DNA from 3 places in the Geotalea daltonii FRC-32 genome. Region 2 is predicted to be linked to each of the others. Evidence: riboswitches for the same ligand, from Rfam matches in the RefSeq annotation. Region 2 holds a riboswitch; each other region holds the start of a gene.
What was found. Region 2 has a riboswitch for molybdenum cofactor ahead of GEOB_RS01350 (porin). Riboswitches for the same ligand answer to the same signal wherever they lie in the genome.
Positions count from the first base shown of each region.

Region 1: it holds a riboswitch for molybdenum cofactor, as region 2 does, so the genes downstream of both, GEOB_RS08100 (ABC transporter permease) here and GEOB_RS01350 (porin) in region 2, are expected to answer to the same signal.
Region 3: it holds a riboswitch for molybdenum cofactor, as region 2 does, so the genes downstream of both, GEOB_RS00555 (aldehyde ferredoxin oxidoreductase C-terminal domain-containing protein) here and GEOB_RS01350 (porin) in region 2, are expected to answer to the same signal.

Region 1 covers NC_011979.1:1,794,694-1,800,839, reverse strand. Annotated here, with positions in the region: gene GEOB_RS08115 (cache domain-containing protein) at 1-615, shown strand, start outside; gene GEOB_RS08110 (MOSC domain-containing protein) at 688-1,125, opposite strand; gene moaA (GTP 3',8-cyclase MoaA) at 1,143-2,123, opposite strand; molybdenum cofactor riboswitch at 2,472-2,603, shown strand; gene GEOB_RS08100 (ABC transporter permease) at 2,745-3,434, shown strand; gene GEOB_RS08095 (energy-coupling factor ABC transporter ATP-binding protein) at 3,438-4,121, shown strand; gene GEOB_RS08090 (molybdopterin molybdotransferase MoeA) at 4,183-5,397, shown strand; gene moaC (cyclic pyranopterin monophosphate synthase MoaC) at 5,411-5,905, shown strand; gene pta (phosphate acetyltransferase) at 6,055-6,146, shown strand, end outside.
Region 2 covers NC_011979.1:333,393-339,538, forward strand. Annotated here, with positions in the region: gene GEOB_RS01330 (aldehyde ferredoxin oxidoreductase family protein) at 1-1,152, shown strand, start outside; gene GEOB_RS01335 (MoaD/ThiS family protein) at 1,221-1,445, shown strand; gene GEOB_RS01340 (HesA/MoeB/ThiF family protein) at 1,447-2,295, shown strand; gene GEOB_RS01345 (TOBE domain-containing protein) at 2,370-2,798, shown strand; molybdenum cofactor riboswitch at 2,857-2,975, shown strand; molybdenum cofactor riboswitch at 3,068-3,185, shown strand; gene GEOB_RS01350 (porin) at 3,287-4,528, shown strand; gene GEOB_RS01355 (substrate-binding domain-containing protein) at 4,651-5,463, shown strand; gene GEOB_RS01360 (ATP-binding cassette domain-containing protein) at 5,482-6,146, shown strand, end outside.
Region 3 covers NC_011979.1:135,192-141,337, reverse strand. Annotated here, with positions in the region: gene GEOB_RS00575 (FAD-binding oxidoreductase) at 1-399, shown strand, start outside; gene GEOB_RS00570 (SphA family protein) at 431-1,348, shown strand; gene buk (butyrate kinase) at 1,402-2,493, shown strand; gene GEOB_RS00560 (SDR family NAD(P)-dependent oxidoreductase) at 2,636-3,403, shown strand; molybdenum cofactor riboswitch at 3,409-3,531, shown strand; gene GEOB_RS00555 (aldehyde ferredoxin oxidoreductase C-terminal domain-containing protein) at 3,548-5,278, shown strand; gene GEOB_RS00550 (MoaD/ThiS family protein) at 5,301-5,525, shown strand; gene GEOB_RS00545 (HesA/MoeB/ThiF family protein) at 5,527-6,146, shown strand, end outside.

The DNA.
Region 1 (6,146 bases), 1.5 Mb from region 2:
CCCATGGCCATCATCCGGGGCAACACGGAATTGCTGCAGATGTCGGTGCCGGAAGGGGCGGACAACCGGGACGAGGTGGATACCATTTATCAGCAGGTGGGGCGAGTGGAGCGCATCGTCGGCAACCTGCTCAGATTCGCCCGCCAGGAAAAGAAACAGCTGGGGCACGTGCGGGTCAATGAGCTGATGGAGGAAATTCTCGCTCAGATCGTGCACCAGGTGCCCCTTTCCCATATCCGTATTATCAAGGAATATGAGCCGGGGTTGCCCATCCTGGAGGGGGACAGTGAACAGATCCGACAGGTTTTGACGAATCTGGTGCTAAATGCGATTCAGGCGATGGACAAGGGGGGTATCCTGACGGTAAGAACTCAGCTGGACCGTCAACGGGAGCAGACAGAGATAATGATTGCCGACACCGGCACCGGCATAGAGGCAGATAATCTACAGCAGATATTCAACCCCTTCTTTACCACCAAGGCAAACGGCACGGGGTTGGGCCTGTCAGTATCATACGGTATCGTCAATGACCACGGCGGGACAATTCGGGTAGAAAGCAAAGCGGGGAAAGGAAGCACCTTTAAGGTTTCGCTGCCTATTAAAGGCAGGTTCTAGGTTCTAGGTTCTAGGTTCGAAGTTCGAAGTTCGAAGTTACCACCTCACCAATCACCAATCACCAATCACCAATCAACGCTCCTTCACCGCAATCCCATCACCGGGCTTGATCGTGCCGCCGGTAATGACCCTGGCAAAGATCCCTTCCTTGGGCATGACGCAGTCACCGGCCTGGTAGTAGATGGCACAGCGGGTATGGCACTCTTTGCCGATCTGGGTAACTTCCATTTCCGTGGGTCCGATGGTGAGCCTGGTGCCGATGGGCAGAGAGACCAACTCTATCCCTTCGGTTGTTATGTTCTCGGCAAAATCTCCAGTATCAACGGAAAGTCCCAGCGCCTGCATCTTGCGGATGCTCTCCATTGCCAAAAGGCTCACCTGACGGTGCCAATCACCGGCATGGGCATCACCGACAACCCCGTGATTCTCCTTCAACTCCACCGAAGCAACCGGAGTCTTCCGCTCCCCTTTTTTCTCACTGATGCATACTGCTAGTACCTTTGCCGACATATCTTTCATATCCTTTCCTAGCCCCCGACCCTTGACATGGCGAAGGGCTGCAATTCCTTGTTGTTATCATCCAGGCCATGCCGGTCCGGCTTGCCGGCAACAATCTGTCGTAACGCCTCCCGCAGCCGTTTTTCGTCTCCCAGTCTCAGAAGCGGCTTAAGATCCATACCATCCCCGGACAGCAGGCAGCCCTTGGCCATTCCGGCAGAAGTGACCCTGATGCGGTTGCAGTCGCTACAGAAATGCCCGGAAATAGGAGTAATGATGCCGATTGAGCCGGCAGACCCTTTGATCTTGAAATTCCGTGACGGGCCGGACAGTTCCTGGCTGCCATAGGGGACCAACTCATATCTCTTGCCGATCCGCTCTAAAATCTCACTTCCGGAAACTGACAGGTCTCGCCAGTTGTCAGCCTGCAAGGTCGGCATGTATTCGATGAAACGCACAGCATAGGGGCGCTCCAAGGTCATAGCCGCAAAATCCAGCACCTCTTCGTCATTGATGCCACGCATCACCACCATGTTGATCTTATGGGGCGGGAAACCGGCTGCTTCAGCTGCGTCCAATCCTCTCAGGACTCTGTGCACGTCACCACCGCGGGTAATGTGGGCAAAAGTCTGCTCCTTCAGGGAATCCAGGCTGATATTAAGCCGCTGGACTCCGGCCTTAAACAGATCCTCAGCCATTTCCGCCAGTAACAAGCCGTTGGTGGTCAGCACCAGTTGCTTCAGGCCTGGCACAGCGGACAGTTCCTTTAAAAATCGGATGATGTCTCTGCGCACCAGCGGCTCGCCACCGGTGATGCGAATTTTTTCTATGCCGATGGCAACAGCCTGCCGGGCCACGCTGACCAAATCCTCGTAACTGAGGATATCACCATGGCAAAGCTTTTCGATCCCCTGCTCAGGCATGCAATAACTGCAGCGCAAGTTGCAGCGGTCGGTCACGGAAAGGCGAAGATAGTTGATATGACGGCCATGGGTATCAAGTAGTTTCATTGACTCCACCAATTATTTTTAGCTAGTTTCCATCCGGAAACGGCTCTTTTTTGCCCTGGCGGTGTCAACCTGCGGGCTTGCTTGTGCTGCGTACCGATGTACGCCTCCGCGCAACCCCTTGATTGACTTGCCAGGACAAAAAATCCCTCATTTCCGATCTGGAAACTGCTAGTGTCACATACGGAGTTTCCGGATGGACACCAGCTAGCAAAATGCCGTGATAAAAAATATCACAAATTTTAAAAATTTTGTGGTATTTTATACATGCTTTAAGAAATTAATACATGGGCGCTGTGCAGCAAGGCTTCTAGCAGCCATATGCACTTGAATTATACAAAAACACTGTTTTAAAAACTAAATCTCCGAGTCGTAATTGCCTACCGGGGATGACAAAGCTGTCATTCCCATGGCAACCGACCATTGGGTCCTGCTGGAAACGGCAGCGCCTCCCTTTTGGAAAGGAGAGTCACCGAACGGCATAAAAAACCGTTACCCGCGGGGTCTCTTTCCATCAAGAAAGGGACCTTTTTTTATTTCTGAAGCACGGGGTAAGGAGCCTTCAATGTCGCTGGCAAAGAGGCCCTTAAGTACATTCTGTATCCACAGGAGGGGATGAACTAGGTGGGGTTTTTTTCCGAATCACTGCAGACAGCTTTCAGCCTCATCATGTCCATGGACCGGGAGGTCTATACGACCGTCTGGACTTCCATTTACGTATCCATATGGTCAACGCTTTTTGCATCGGTCATCGGCATCCCTGCCGGTATTACTATCGGCATCGGCACATTTCCGCTGAAAGGAGCCCTGACGACAACGCTTAACACGCTGATGGCCCTACCTACAGTTGTTGTGGGACTGGTGGTCTATGGCATGATAAGCCGCCAAGGACCTCTCGGGCAGTTCGGGCTTCTTTTTACACCAAAGGCGATGGTTTTGGGACAGACACTGCTGGCCATCCCCATCATTACCAATTATACCCTCAGTACCATCGAAGGTGCCGACAAGCGGATCCTTCCCACGGCTCTCACTTTGGGAGCTGGCCCTTTGCAAGGGGTCCTGCAGCTGGTACGTGAAGAGCGGTATGGCGTGATGGCGGCCGTCATTGCCGGCTTTGGAAGAGTCATCGCCGAGGTAGGCGCTGCCATGATGCTCGGAGGAAACATTCGCGGTTATACCCGTACCATGACCACTGCCATTGCCATGGAAACCAGCAAGGGAGAATTCGCCTTCGGACTGGCATTGGGGATTGTTCTCCTGGCGGTGGCTTTTCTCGTCAACCTGGCACTGAACATTCTTCAGCAACAGAGGTAAACCATGAACACGCTCTTCACTTTGAGATCGATTCGTAAGTTCTACAGGAATAATATAGTACTTGACCTGGATCATCTGGATATTCATCAAGGGCGCTGTTATCTGCTGACCGGTCAGAACGGAGCCGGCAAAAGCACCCTGCTGAACATCCTGGCTTTTCTTTCGCCACCCACTTCGGGAGATATCTCTTTCGAGGGGCACGGGGTTGATTGGAAAAGCCGCACCTTGCTTGCCTGCAGACAAAAAGTGACCCTGCTCCATCAATCCCCGTATCTTTTTGCCGGGACCGTCTTTGCCAATGTGGCTTATGGACTCAATGCCCGCAAGATACCCCATGGACTGCAACAGCAGCTGGTTGATGAAGCCCTCGACTCGGTCGGACTGAGTGGCTTTCAGGCGAGGCCGGTTCTGGACCTCTCCGGGGGCGAAGCACAGCGGGTGGCAATGGCAAGGGCCCTGATACTGAAACCGCTGGTGCTGCTGCTCGATGAGCCGTTTAGCAGCGTCGACAGGAAAACTGCGGAAATGATGGAAAACATATTGGCTTCCCTCCCTCAAGGAGGAACGACGGTGATCATGGCAACCCATGAACCTCCGCGGGAGCCTCTGCTCTTTGCCGAAAGCATTCACCTCGTCCAGGGAAGGCTGGCAGGCTCACCGCAAGTTAATTGCCTTACTGCTGCATAGCCCTTCTTTGCAGTAGAGGCTTTTGTCTCAAAATCTTAAGAAGCCAGACGAGGTAAACTCCATGCCCACCTTCACTGAAGCCAGGAAAATCATTCTTGACAATGTTGCAACCATAAACATGGAGCGTGTTGCCCTCCTTGATGCCATAGGCCGGACTCTCGCCGAGGATATGGCCGCCCCATGGGACATGCCCCCGTGGAACAACTCGGCCATGGATGGTTTTGCCGTCCGGGCCGAAGACTGCCAAGGGCCGGCAACGCTCAGGGTCACCGGATATATTCCTGCCGGAGCCGTAGCCACTGCTGCCGTGGAACCGGGTTGCGCCATAAAGATCATGACCGGCGCCCCCATCCCTCCCGGAGCCGATGCAGTAGTGCCGGTCGAGGAAACCGTCGAAGGAACTGATTCGGTAAAGATACTGGAGCAGGTCAAGAAAAGGCAGCATATCCGCTTTGCCGGCGAAGATATCAAGGCTGGAGACAAGGTCCTGGCAGCCGGCACAGCAATTACTTCGTCGGGCATCAACATGCTTGCATCTCTGGGCGCTGCCCTGGTGCCTGTTTTCCGCAGACTCAGAGTTGCCATAGTTTCCACCGGTGATGAACTGGTTGAACTGGGGGGACAGATTGGACAAGGGCAAATCATCAACAGCAATGCGTTATCACTGGCGGCGGCCGTCAAGGAAATCGGCGGAGAACCTGTCATCATCGGCATCGCCAGGGATAACAGGGAAAGCCATTTGCATCTCCTCAGCCAGGGGCTACAAGCGGATGTGCTATTGACATCTGCAGGCGTTTCCGCCGGCGATCGCGACCTGGTGCGGGAGGTCCTAACCGAACTGGGAGTGCGGCAACTATTCTGGAAGGTTGACATCAAGCCGGGGCGCCCCACCGCCTTCGCCATGAAAGATAATATCCCCGTCTTCTCCCTCCCCGGCAATCCCGTTTCGACCATGATTACCTTCGAAGAACTGGTAAAACCGGCGCTTTTGAAGATGATGGGGAGAAAGAGGATTATCTCCCCCACATACAAGGCAACACTGACGGAAGAGATCCGCAAGAAACCCGGGCGGCTGCATTTCCTTCGCGTCACCCTCGGGAAAGGAAAGGATGGCTACCTGGCGACCAGCAGCGGCAACCAGGAAACCGGCATCGTCAGAACCATGATTCAGGCGGACGGACTGGCCCTGCTGCCAGCCGATAAATCGGTGTTCGCTGCCGGCGAACAGATTGACGTGCATATCCTTAACCACAATTTCGAAATGGAAGAAGCATAAAGCGAGGTGATCAATGTTCAACCACTTTGACGACCGGGGCCAGGCAATCATGGTCGATGTCAGCGGCAAACAACCGACCCTGCGCACGGCAGTTGCTGCAGCAACGGTTTTTCTGAAAAAAGAAACTCTGTCTGCCATAATCGAAGGAAAAATCAGCAAGGGGGATGTCTTCGCCGTTGCCCGACTGGCAGGGATCACTGCCGCCAAGAAGACCCCGGAACTGATACCCTTATCCCATCCCCTTGCCATCCATCACGCTGCCATTGAGTTCAGCACGGACGAAAACAAGGGAGTCATCACCATAGAGGCTACGGTCAGGGCATTCGAACGTACCGGTGTGGAGATGGAAGCAATGGTTTCGGCTTCCGTGGCAGCACTTGCCATATATGACATGTGCAAAGGTGCAGACAAGGGAATTTCCATTGGCGAGATCACCCTGCTTTACAAGGAGGGTGGGAAGAGCGGCACCTATCGTAAACAGCAAAATAAATCCTCCGACTCTGCTTGAACTGTTACTACCATTAGCCCAACAAACCCTCTGCCTTCAGCTGCTTGGCAGAGGGTTTTTAATTTTCGGACCGCCTTTTTTTATTGACCGTGCCCAATGCTTGCGGTATAAAATCAAATCTTGTTCTAAATATCAAATGGGAGAAAGTTATGCACTTAATGGAGCAGATCAAGGCCAAAGCAAAAAAAAACCTGCAAACTGTCGTGCTACCTGAAAGTTATGACGAGAGGATGCTTTTTGC
Region 2 (6,146 bases):
TCCAAGAAGATCAAGTTCATCACCATCAATGACGAAGGGGCACCGGGCGTGAAGATTGCCGACCCGGAGAAATTCAAGGTGGCCGCCCGCACCTTTGCCAAGGCGCTCCTGGATCATCCGGTCAGCGGCGAGGGGCTCCCCACTTACGGCACCAACGTTCTCGTCAACATCCTCAACGAGGCGGGGGGGCTGCCGACGAAAAACTTCACCCTCGGCCAGTTCGAGGGGCACGACAAGATCTCGGGTGAGACCTTGCACGATACCATCGTTGCCCGCGGTGGCAAGCCGAAGCACGGCTGTCACGCCGGCTGCATCATCCAGTGCTCCCAGGTCTACCACGACAAGGATGGCAAGTACGTTACCTCCGGTTTCGAATACGAGACCATCTGGGGGCTCGGCGCCGACTGCTGCATCGACAACCTGGATGACATCGCCCTGGCGGACAACATCATGGACGATATCGGCGTCGATTCCATCGAGACGGCGGTCATGTTCGGCGTGGCCATGGAGGCAGGCATTCTTTCCTTTGGCGACAGCAAGGAGATGCTGCGCCTGCTCAGGGACGAAATCGGCACAGGCACACCCCTCGGCCGCATCCTGGGTGGCGGCGCCGCCAGCGTCGGCAAGGCCTACGGCGTTACAAGGGTCCCGGTGGTGAAGAACCAGGCGATTCCCGCCTATGACCCCCGTTCGGTCAAGGGGATCGGCATCACCTACGCCACTTCCACCATGGGAGCGGACCACACCTCCGGTTACACCATCGCCACCAACATCCTTAATGTGGGAGGTTTCGTCGATCCGTTGAAGAAGGACGGCCAAGTCGAGCTTTCCCGCAACCTGCAGATTGCCACCGCAGCCGTCGATTCCACCGGCATGTGCATCTTCGTCGCCTTCCCGGCCCTGGATATTCCCGAATGCCTTCCCGCCCTGATCGACATGATCAATGCCCGCTTCGGCATCTCGCTTACCGGGGACGATGTCACCGACCTGGGAAAACAGGTGCTGAAGACCGAGCGCCAATTCAATATCGAGGCGGGCTTCACCAAGGAGCACGACCGTCTGCCCGAGTTCTTCAAGACGGAGCCGGTGGCGCCTCACAATGCGGTCTGGGACTTCAGCGATGAGGAAATCGACGAGTTCTGGAACTTCTAAACAATGGTAAAACCCCTGTCCCCCGGCGTCATCGATGATGCCGGGGGACACCAGTATGTGAGGCTATCGTGAATATTACCGTCAAACTATTTGCCACCTTCAGAAACGGCCGGTTCAAGATCGACAACCAGGAGTGGCCTGAAGGGACGGATTGCCGCAGGATCGTTGCCAGCCTGGGGCTTACGGAAGAGGAGATCGGCATCGTCCTGATCAATGGCCGGCATGTTCCCCTGGAGCAGCAGTTGGCGCAGGCCGATACTCTTTCACTTTTCCCGCTGGTAGGAGGGGGTTGATATGGATGCAGTGCTGCAGTACCTGTGGAGCAAGGCGGAAGGGGACCTTGTGCCCTGGTCTGCCCAATCGGAAGCGGTCCGGCAGTTCGGCTTGAGCTACGGGCAAGTGGAAAGCCTGATCCTGGAGAAGGGGCTGTTGCCAGCCCGCTACCAGCGCAACCGCACCACGGTTTCCACCATCGAGCAGCGACAGCTGTTCAACAGCCGGGTGGCGGTCATCGGCTGCGGCGGCCTGGGGGGCTACATCATCGAGGAACTGGCCAGGCTGGGGGTCGGGCAGATTGTCGCCATCGATCCGGACATCTTCGAGGAACACAACCTCAACCGACAACTGTTTTCGAGCCCCCATGCCCTCGGCAAGCCTAAGGTTGAGGCTGCTGCGGCCCGCGTCAGCGAGATAAATCCGGCGGTCAACCTGGTACCGGTCCAGGAGGCTTTCACCACCGCCAACGGGAAGCAACTCCTGCAGGGGGTGACGGTTGCGGTCGACGCCCTGGACAGCATCGCCTATCGCCTGGAACTGGCGGAAGTTTGCAGCGAGATGGACATCCCCATGGTCTACGGGGCCATCGGCGGCTGGTACGGCCACGTTGCTACCCAGCTGCCGGGGGACACCACCATCCAGCGCACCTATCGCAACTGGGTGGAAGGGAAGGGAATCGAAAAGCAGCTGGGCAACCCCTCCTTCACTCCGGCGGTGGTAGCGAGCCTGCAGGTGGCGGAGGTCTGCAAGATCCTCCTCGGCAAAGGGGAGCTCCTGCGTCATCGGAAGTTAAGCATCGACCTCCTGGAGATGGAGATTTTCGATGTCTCGTATGCGGCGCTTGCGGAGCTGGTGCGTGCGGCGTAATTACTCTCCTGTTGACATCAAGGCATACGGAGACATACTCAAAGTGGAAACTCCATTTTGAGGAGGATGTCACCATGAACATCAGTGCGAGAAATCTCCTGTCGGGCAAGGTTACAACGGTCAGAAAAGGGGCAATAAACTCCGAGGTTGAACTTTCCCTTGATGGAGGGGAAACGATTGCAGCGGTCATTACCAATGCCAGCCTGGAAGAAATGGGAATCAAGGAAGGCATGGAGGCATTCGCCCTTGTCAAGGCCCCGCTGGTTATTATCGCCAAGGGAAACACCGGGCTCAAATTCAGCGCCCGTAACGTCCTGCAGGGCACGGTCAAGAAAATCGCACAGGGCAGTGTCAATGCAGAGATCTCCATACAACTGCAGGGGAGTGGTATCATCACCTCCATCATCACCAAAGGGAGCGTCGCTGCCATGGCATTGCAGGAAGGGGATCAGGTCAGCGCCATCTTCAAGGCCTCCAGTGTCATACTTGCCGTAAAGGCATAGGGCCGATTTACTGCTTGACAGATTAATGACATAATGGTACTAGTTTACCACAATTGAATGCTCGAACTTTCTCCGAGCCTGTCCGCCTACCGGGAATATTCCCCATGGTGTCAGGCCTGTGGGCTCTGCTGGAAACGGCAGGACCTTCCTTTGAAAAGGAGAACCTCTCGCCACGCTATGATTGCGTTCTAGGGGCTCCTTTATCCAAAGGAGCCCTTTTTGTTTGTGGCTGATCACGTGCTTCGAACATGACTTCAAAACCAGATAAATGATTCTCAACTCTCCGAGCCACGCCGCCTAAAGGGTAGTTTTCCCATGGCGACCGGCTAGGGTGCCGCTGGAAACGGCTGTGCCTCCCTTTTGGAAAGGAGAGCCTCAAAGTACCGGACCTGTTCCTGTATCCAAAGGCCTCTTTCCATCTGCGGACAGACTCTTTGATGCATTTGGGGGAGACCTTTTCCCCTGTTATTAGAAAACAGGAGGGTACGATGAAGAAACGCAGCTTAGCAGCAACAGTGGTGGCAATGGGCCTGGTGCTCATCCCGGGTGTTCATGCCAAAACGCTTGAGGATGTGCTCAAGGAGAAAGGGGTCATCACCGAAGAGGATTACAAGGAAGTAACCAGGAGCAAGGCGCTGAATTACAAGCCGGGCAAGGGGTTCACCCTGACCTCTGCCGACGAAAAGTTTCAGCTTTCTTTGGGAGGAAGGCTCCAGACCCGTTACACCTTCACGGATGCCGACGACAACGGTACCAGCAGGGACTCCAACAAGTTTGAGGTCAAGCGCATGAAGTTCTGGCTGAATGGCTACGCCTACACCAAGGACCTCACTTACCTGCTCCAGGTGGATTTTGTTCAGGGTGGCTCATCGAAGCTCCTGGATCATGCCTACCTGAATTACCGGTTTGTCGACGAAGCTCAGGTTCTGGCCGGGCAGACCAAGGTGCCGTTCGGCCGGCAATGGCTGAATTCTTCCGGTTCCCAGCAGTTCGTCGACCGCTCCACCGCTTCGGACATGTTCCGCCCCGGTTATGAGGCTGGAGTCAAGGTTCACGGAGCTGTGGCCGGCGGCATCGCCACCTACGAGCTGGGTTATTATGGCGGCGCCGGCCAGAGTACCTTCCGTACCTCCAACGACAATGCCTATGCCGCCAGGATAACCGCAAACCCATTCGGTAAGATGGCCTATGCCGAAGGGGACCTGGATCAGAGCGAAAAACCTCTCCTTTCGGTGGGAGCCAACTATTATCGTAATACCCTGCAGAAAAGCACAGCTACCGCCTTCGAAACCAACAATGTTACGTTAGCCGGTTCAACCGGCTGGCTCGGCAAAGGAATTGGTACCTTTGCAAACGGGGAAAAGATCGACATCAACGGCTACGGCGTCGATGCCGCTTTCAAATGGCTTGGCGCCTCCACCCAGGCCGAGTACCTGTTGGGGCAGGCCGACGGCCACACCAGCGACAAGACCCTCCGTGCCCACGGCTTCTATGCTCAGGCCGGTTACTGCATCATTCCGAGGAAACTGGAGCTGGCCTTCCGCTACTCCTTCGTCGATCCCAACCGGGACAAGGCCAACGATCAGCAGGTCGACACCCAGGGAGCCATTTCCTACTATTTCAACAAGCACAACCTGAAGCTGCAGGGGGATGTCACCAACAGCCACGACCAGAGCAAAGGCCGAACGGATGATATGATCTATCGCCTCCAGGCACAGGTGATCTTTTAAAAACAGTTAAAAAGACAGGGGGCTTGCCCCCTGTTTCCCGGAAAACCTTACCCCTCCACTCCAGAACAAATACGGGCAGATTCGGATAAAATGTAAGTAACTTATGGGAAAAGGAGAAAACAATGAAACAGTGGCGTATCCTTTTATTAACATTGACCTCCCTTGCTTTCTTCTGCGCTTCGGCCGGAGCCGAAGAACGCCTGAAGATGTCCACTACCACTTCGACCCAGGATTCGGGGCTTTTGAAGGTGCTCCTGCCACCCTTCGAGAAGAAAAATAACTGCCAGGTGGACGTTATCGCCGTCGGCACCGGCCAGTCCCTCAAGCTGGGTGAAGCTGGCGACGTGGATGTGGTCTTCGTCCATGCCAGGAAGCTGGAAGACAAATTCATTGCCGACGGTTTCGGCGTCAACCGCCGCGACGTCATGTACAACGATTTCGTCATCATCGGGCCGAAGGATGATCCGGCCGGAATAGCCAGGGCCAAAACCGCTGCCGAGGCGCTGCAGATGATTGCCGCCAAAGGAGCCACCTTTGTTTCCCGTGGAGACAAATCGGGAACCCACATCAAGGAAAAGGATCTCTGGCAGGCGGCCGGAATTGCGCCGAAGGGGGGGTGGTATGTGGAGGCGGGCCAGGGGATGGGGCCGGTCATTACCATGGCAACCGAGCGCCGAGGCTACACCCTGACTGATCGCGGGACCTACAACGCTTTCAAGGGAAAGAAGACCGATCTGACCGTCCTCTTCCAGGGGGAGAAGGGGCTTTTCAATCCCTATGGGGTCATAGCCGTAAATCCCAGGAAACATCCCCATGTGAAGTACGACCTGGCAATGAAGTTTATCGAGTATGTGACCGGACCGGAGGGCCAGAAAATCATTGCCGGTTACAAGGCATACGGGGAGCCGGTGTTTTTCATCTACGGCAAGAAGTAGCGCCATAAAGGCAGGCCTATGCAGAACATCATCGAACTGCAAAACGTAGCGAAGAATTATGGCAACACAATTGCCTTGCAGCTGAACCGGCTGGCCATAGGGGAGGGTGAGTTGTATCTTCTTGCCGGGCCGAACGGCTCCGGCAAGAGCACTCTTCTAAACATACTGGGTTTTTTGACTCGCCCGGATCGAGGGGAACTGCTTTTCTCCGGCGAGCGGGTCGATTGGAAGAGGGGAACAATGACCCGTTTGCGCCGGCAAGTCACCCTTCTCCACCAGTCCCCCTACCTTTTTCGCGGCAACGTTTACGATAATGTCGCGTATGGCCTTTCCCTGCGAGGCATGGGAGGTGCCAAGGCACAGGAAGTTGTGTCTGAAACCCTGGCTACTGTCGGGCTTGACGGATTCCAATTGCGCAAGCACACGGAACTGTCGGGGGGCGAAGCCCAGCGGGTAGCCATGGCCAGGGCGCTGGCACTGAGGCCGAAGTTGCTGCTCCTGGATGAGCCGCTGGCCAACGTGGACCAGAAGAGCGCCCGCGTCCTTGAAGAAGTCATAGCCGGCCTCCCTTCCATGGGGACCACGGTGGTCATGTCTTCCCACGACCCGCAACATGAAAAAAAGCTTCCCTGCCAAGTGATCCAGCTGCAAGGGGGGCGGATGAATGCCGATCATCTGGATGA
Region 3 (6,146 bases), 200 kb from region 2:
CGCGCCGGCGGCGGCTCAATGCTCTTCTGCCCCACTGCAGCGGCCCGCCCGGCCGAATGCGCACAGCAGGTCAAGGTGGCCACCGAAATCATCAACCGGCATGGCTTCGATTATCTCAGCGAGTTCAGCTTCTTCTGGCGCGATGCACGCCACGTCATGGACTTACGTTTCAACAACGCTGATCCGGCTGAATCGAAGCGTGCCTATAAATGCTACGACGAGTTGGTGGGATCCTTCATCAAGCATGGCTGGGCGATCAACCGCACCAACACCGCTTTCATGAACAAGGTTTCCGATTCCTACGGTCCGGCCATGGCCAGACTCAACCGCACCATCAAAAAGGCACTGGACCCGAACAACATCCTGGCACCGGGCAAATCCGGCATCACATTAGGCTGATTTCTTTCAATAGCAGTTACAGGAGGCTCACATGAAGCTGGTAAAAGGTTTGGTTTTTGTTTGCTTGGCAACGCTCGTTCTGCTCCAGCCGGCCTGGGCATTCAATTCAAGTTCTTTCAACGGTACGGCTGACTTCTACGCCGGCGCCGCCCCCCCTCCGGGGCTGCACCTCATCGACTACAACGTCTATATGGACATAAGAAAAGTGGAAAACAAGGGACAGGGATTAACGGACGGGACCGGAACGCTTACCGCCCTCGCCTTCCGTCCGATCTACGTGGCGGAAAAGGGACTTCTCGGCGGCAACCTTCTGTTCCACTCCATCATTCCCCTGCTGTCAATGGAGGCTAACGTAACCGCACAGACACCTGGCGGGCCAATCACCGTACAAGGGCATGACGGCGGTCTGGGAGATATCTACTTCGGTATAGGCAATGCCTGGCACACTCCGGTCTGGCACTGGCTGACGGTATTGGACATCATTACCCCCACCGGCCATTTCGATCCTAACAAGCCCATGAATGCCGGCAATAATGCCTTCGTCATCGAACCGGTGGTAGCCGTAACCGGTCTCTTTGCCAACGGCTTCGAAACCAGCGCCAAGCTCATGTACTCCATTCCCACCAAGAACGGCGATTATGTGGAACCGGGCACCCTACTCAAAGGCTATAAGACCGGCCAGGCGATACACATGGACTACAACGTCAACTACGCCCTGACCAAGGATTTTAAACTCGGCGTCACCGGCTGGATCTGGCAGGGGCTGGAAAGCGACGAGATCGGCGGCGTGAAACGGCATGACACCAAGGACTTCGAGTTCTCCATGGGCCCGGCCATGCGCTACCAGAACGGCAAGTTCGGCCTTGTGGGCAAATACGTGGTGCCGATTTCCGCCGAAAACCGCATCGAAGCAAACCAGCTCTGGGTAGACCTGATTTATTCCTTCTGAGGATGCAGAACCGGCGCCTAATTTTTACAAAACGCAATCAAGCGAGGGAGAACATGACAACGGACAAGAAAATACTGATTGTTAATCCTGGTTCCACTTCAACCAAAATCGGCGTTTTCACCCAGGGGAAAATGGTCATCAACCAGTCGGTAAAACATGACGACGCCGAGTTGCGGAAGTTTCCCACCATCTGGGACCAATATGATTTTCGCCGGGACGCCATCTTCAAGGTTCTGCAGGACAATGATCTATCCATGGGAGAAATGGACGCCATCGCCTGTCGGGGTGGCAATGTGAGGCCCCTTCCCGGCGGCATCTACCGGATCTGCCCTAAAATGATCGAGGACATGAAGAGCGGCATCTACGGCGGACACCCCATCAATGTCGGGGGGCTGGTCGCCTTCGACCTGGGAAACCAGTTCAACATTCCGGTGCTCACTGCCGACCCCCCCATGACCGATGAGTTGTGCACTTCGGCCAGGTACAGCGGCATCCCCCAGATCAGCAGGCAGAGCAGCTTCCATGCCCTGAACCAGAAGGCAACTGCCCGGAAAATTGCCGCCGAGCTGGGTAAAAAATATGAGGAGGCGAACCTGATCGTCACCCATCTGGGTGGCGGGATTTCAGTGGGAGCCCACCGCAGAGGGAAGATCATAGATGTCAACAATGCCCTCGACGGTGACGGCCCGTTTTCGCCGGAGCGGGCAGGATCGCTTCCCGCCGGCGATTTGGTCAAACTCTGCTTCAGCGGCGAGTACAGCAAGAAGGAAGTGCTGAAAATGCTCACCGGTGGCGGCGGTCTCTATGCCTATCTGGGGACCACCGATGCCCAGGAGATCGAGCGGCGAATCGCCGCGGGAGACCAGAAGGCAGCCCAGGTCTACGAGGCAATGATCTATCAGGTAGCCAAGGAGATCGGCGCCTGCGCCGCGGTACTTGAAGGGGAAGTAGACGCCATCGCCCTGACAGGAAGTTTGGTGTATTCAAAGATGCTGCTGAACAGCCTGCAAAAAAAAATCTCATTCATTGCTCCCGTTCTTCTCAATCCGGGCGAAAACGAGATGGAAGCCCTGGCCGACGCGGCCATGCGATATTTCAACAACGAAGAGGCGCTGTCCATCTATAAGCAGGAGCAGGCGGCATGAGCAGCGGAACAACAAAAAGCATCAGCGCTAATCTTCCGTCACTAGTTCCCCCCTTTATAAAGGGGGACTTGGTCATCGGGCGGAAGAATGACGCTAATCAGTAAAAGAAATGAAGTCCAAATATGCATAAAGGAGAAAGACCATGGGAAGACTATCAGGAAAGGTTGCCATCATCACCGGGGGGGCACAGGGAATCGGTGCGGCATACGCGGTGGGCCTGGCGAAAGAAGGGGCAAAGATCGTCATTGCCGATGTCCTTGACGGGCAGAAGGCGGTGGAGGCAGTGAAAAAGGCTGGCAGCGACGCCATTTACGTCAAAACCGATGTCAGCAACCAGGAGCAGTGCGATGCCATGGCCAAGGCGGCCCAGGAAAAATTCGGCTCGGTGGACATACTGCTCAACAACGCTGCCATCTTCGGAAGCATTGTCTTGAAACCGTTTACCGAATGTACCTCCCAGGAATTCATGAAGGTCCTGGAGATCAACGTCCTCGGCCAGTTCAACTGCATGAAGGCGGTATTTCCCCACATGAAGGCCAAGGGGGGCAAGATCATCAACATCGGTTCCTCATCCATCAATGAAGGGGTTCCCGGCATGCCCCATTATGTGGCATCCAAGGGCGCCATCATGGCCCTTACCCGCTCAATGGCCCGTGAGATGGGTGATTACAAGATCAACGTCAACACAATTGCCCCCGGCTTCACCCATTCCGACGGCGGCAACAATTTCGACAAGAACAAGAAGCTGGATCTGCCCCCCCTGGAAGAGCTCCAACTCCAGGCTCGCTGCCTGAAGCGGGAAGCGGTGCCGGAGGACCTGGTCGGCCTGGCGCTCTTCCTCGCCAGCGACGACAGCGCCTTCATCACCGGCCAAATGATCGTCCATGACGGCGGCCTGTCGTTCCACTAACGTATGACAAAACAAGTCTCCGAGCCTCCATTGCCTAAAGGGCGTCAAACCCCACGGCATGGAGGCCTGCAGGCCGGGCCGGAAACGGCCGGACCTCCCTTTCGGAAAGGAGACTGCAAATAATCACTGAAAGGGAGACTCCCCATGAACAAGATCCTTCGCGTCAACATGACGACTCTCACCACCGGCACCGAATCGGTACCAAAGGAATGGGCAGCTCTCGGCGGTCGCGCCCTGACTTCCACCATCGTGGCCAAGGAGGTTCCCCCCACCTGCCACCCCCTTGGGGAAAACAACAAGCTGGTCTTTGCCCCTGGACTGTTGAGCGGCACCACTGCCGCTAACAGCGGGCGCTTTTCCGCAGGCGCCAAAAGCCCCCTCACCGGCACTATCAAGGAAAGCAATGCCGGCGGGTTGGCCGCCCAGATGTTCGCCCGCCTGGGGATCAAGGCGCTGATCATTGAAGGTCTGCCCAAAGGAAACAACTGGCACAGCCTGCACGTCAACAAGGATGGAGTATCCATCGCCGAAGAGTCGGAGCTGATCGGCAAGGGGAATTTTGCCGTCGTCGAAACCCTTGAAAAGAGGCTCGGCAAGAAAACAGGGGTCATCACCATCGGCCCGGCTGGCGAGATGAAGATGCTGGCCGCCAACATCTCGGTGAAGGACTCGGACAGCAAGCTGCGCAGCCACGGCCGTGGCGGCCTTGGAGCGGTAATGGGCTCGAAGAGGATCAAGTTTATTTCCATCGACGACAGCGATGCCCCCGGCATCAAGCTGGCCGATCCGACAAAATTCACCACCGCCGCCAGGGTCTTTGCCAAGGCCATCCTCGAACACCCAGGGACCGGCCAGGGGCTGCCCACCTTCGGCACCGCGGAAATGGTCAACATCGTCAACGAGGCAGGGGGACTTCCCACCCGCAACTTTACCTATGGTCGTTACGAAGGGCACGAGAAGATCTCCGGCGAGACTTTGCGGGAAACCATCATCGAGCGCGGTGGCAAACCGAAGCATGGCTGCCAGCCTGGCTGCATCATCCAATGCTCCCAGGTCTACCACGACAAGCAGGGCAATTACGTCACCTCCGGCTTCGAGTATGAGACCATTGAAACACTGGGAGCCAACGCCGGTCTTGGCGATCTTGACCAGATTGCGACTGCCGACAGTATCATGGACGACATCGGCGTCGATTCCATCGAGACCTCGATCGCTTTCGGCGTAGCCATGGAGGCAGGAGTGCTCCCTTTCGGCGACGGTGAAGGGGTACTCCGCATCCTGAAGGAAGATATCGGTAAGGGGACACCCCTCGGCCGGATCATCGGCAGCGGCGCCGGTCATGTGGGCAAGGTATACGGCGTCACACGGGTACCGGTGGTGAAAAACCAGGCCATTCCTGCCTATGACCCCCGATCTATCAAGGGTATCGGCATCACCTACGCCACCAGCACCATGGGTGCAGACCACACGATGGGCTATGCCGTCGCCACCAATCTGATGGGTGTCGGTGGAGGCATTGTCGATCCCTTGAAGAAGGATGGTCAAGTTGAGTTGTCCCGTCACCTGCAGATCGTCACCGTCATGCTCGACTCCATCGGCCTCTGCCTATTCATAGGTTTTCCCGCAGCAGATATTCCCACCTGCGTCCCGGCTTTGCTCGACATGCTCAATGCCCGCTTCGGCCTGGAGCTTACCCCAGACTGGATTGGCGGCCTGGGGGTCAATACCTTGAAGACCGAGCGTGCCTTCAATCTGGCGGCCGGTTTCACCAACAAGGATGATCGGCTGCCGGAGTTCTTCAGGGAACCGCTTCCACCCCACAATGCCGTGTGGGATTTTACCGATGAGGAAATCGATGCGTTCTGGAATTTCTAGATCGGGATGAAAGGGCTGCGCAATGGACATAACCGTAAAATTGTTCGCCACATTCCGCTTCGGACGTTTTGCCGCAGCAACAAGGCAATACCCACCAAGCACGCAGATCAGCGAGATTATCGATGAACTGCAGATTCCGGTTTCTGAAATCAGCATGATCATGCTCAACGGCAGACATGCCGATCCGGATCAACGGCTGAGGGATGGTGACAGTCTTGCCCTCTTTCCTTTGGTGGCAGGAGGCTGACATGGATGAATTGCGCCAATTCCTTGCAGAGCGGGCGGAAAATGGCCTTATCTCCTGGGCCAGCCAGGTTGCCGCTGCCGAACGCTTCCGTACCACCCTTGCCCAGGTGGAAGAAACGGCATTGCTCCTGGAGATTCTTCCTGCCCGCTACCAGCGCAATCGTCAGGCGATCAACATTGCCCAGCAACTGACACTTTTCCAAGGGGTGGTAGCAGTGGCTGGCTGTGGAGGGCTTGGCGGCTATATCATCGAAGAGCTGGCGCGGCTCGGAGTTGGCACCATCGTCGCCATCGACCCGGATGTGTTCGAAGAACACAATCTGAACCGCCAACTGCTCTCCAGCCCAGCCAGGCTGGGAGAGGCAAAGGTTGAGTCAGCTGCAGCGCGGGTGGCAGAAATCAACCCGGCGGTGGCATTGGTCCCGGTGCAGATTGCTTATGCACCGAAAAATGCCGCCCAGCTTTTCCATGGTGTCCAGGTGGTGGTAGATGCACTGGATTCGGTTTCGACCAGGCTGGCTTTGTCCGACAGCTGTGACAGCTTGGGGCTTCCACTGGTGCATGGCGCCATCGGCGGCTGGTTCGGCCAAGTCGTCACCCAGTTTCCCGGAGACGGAACAAT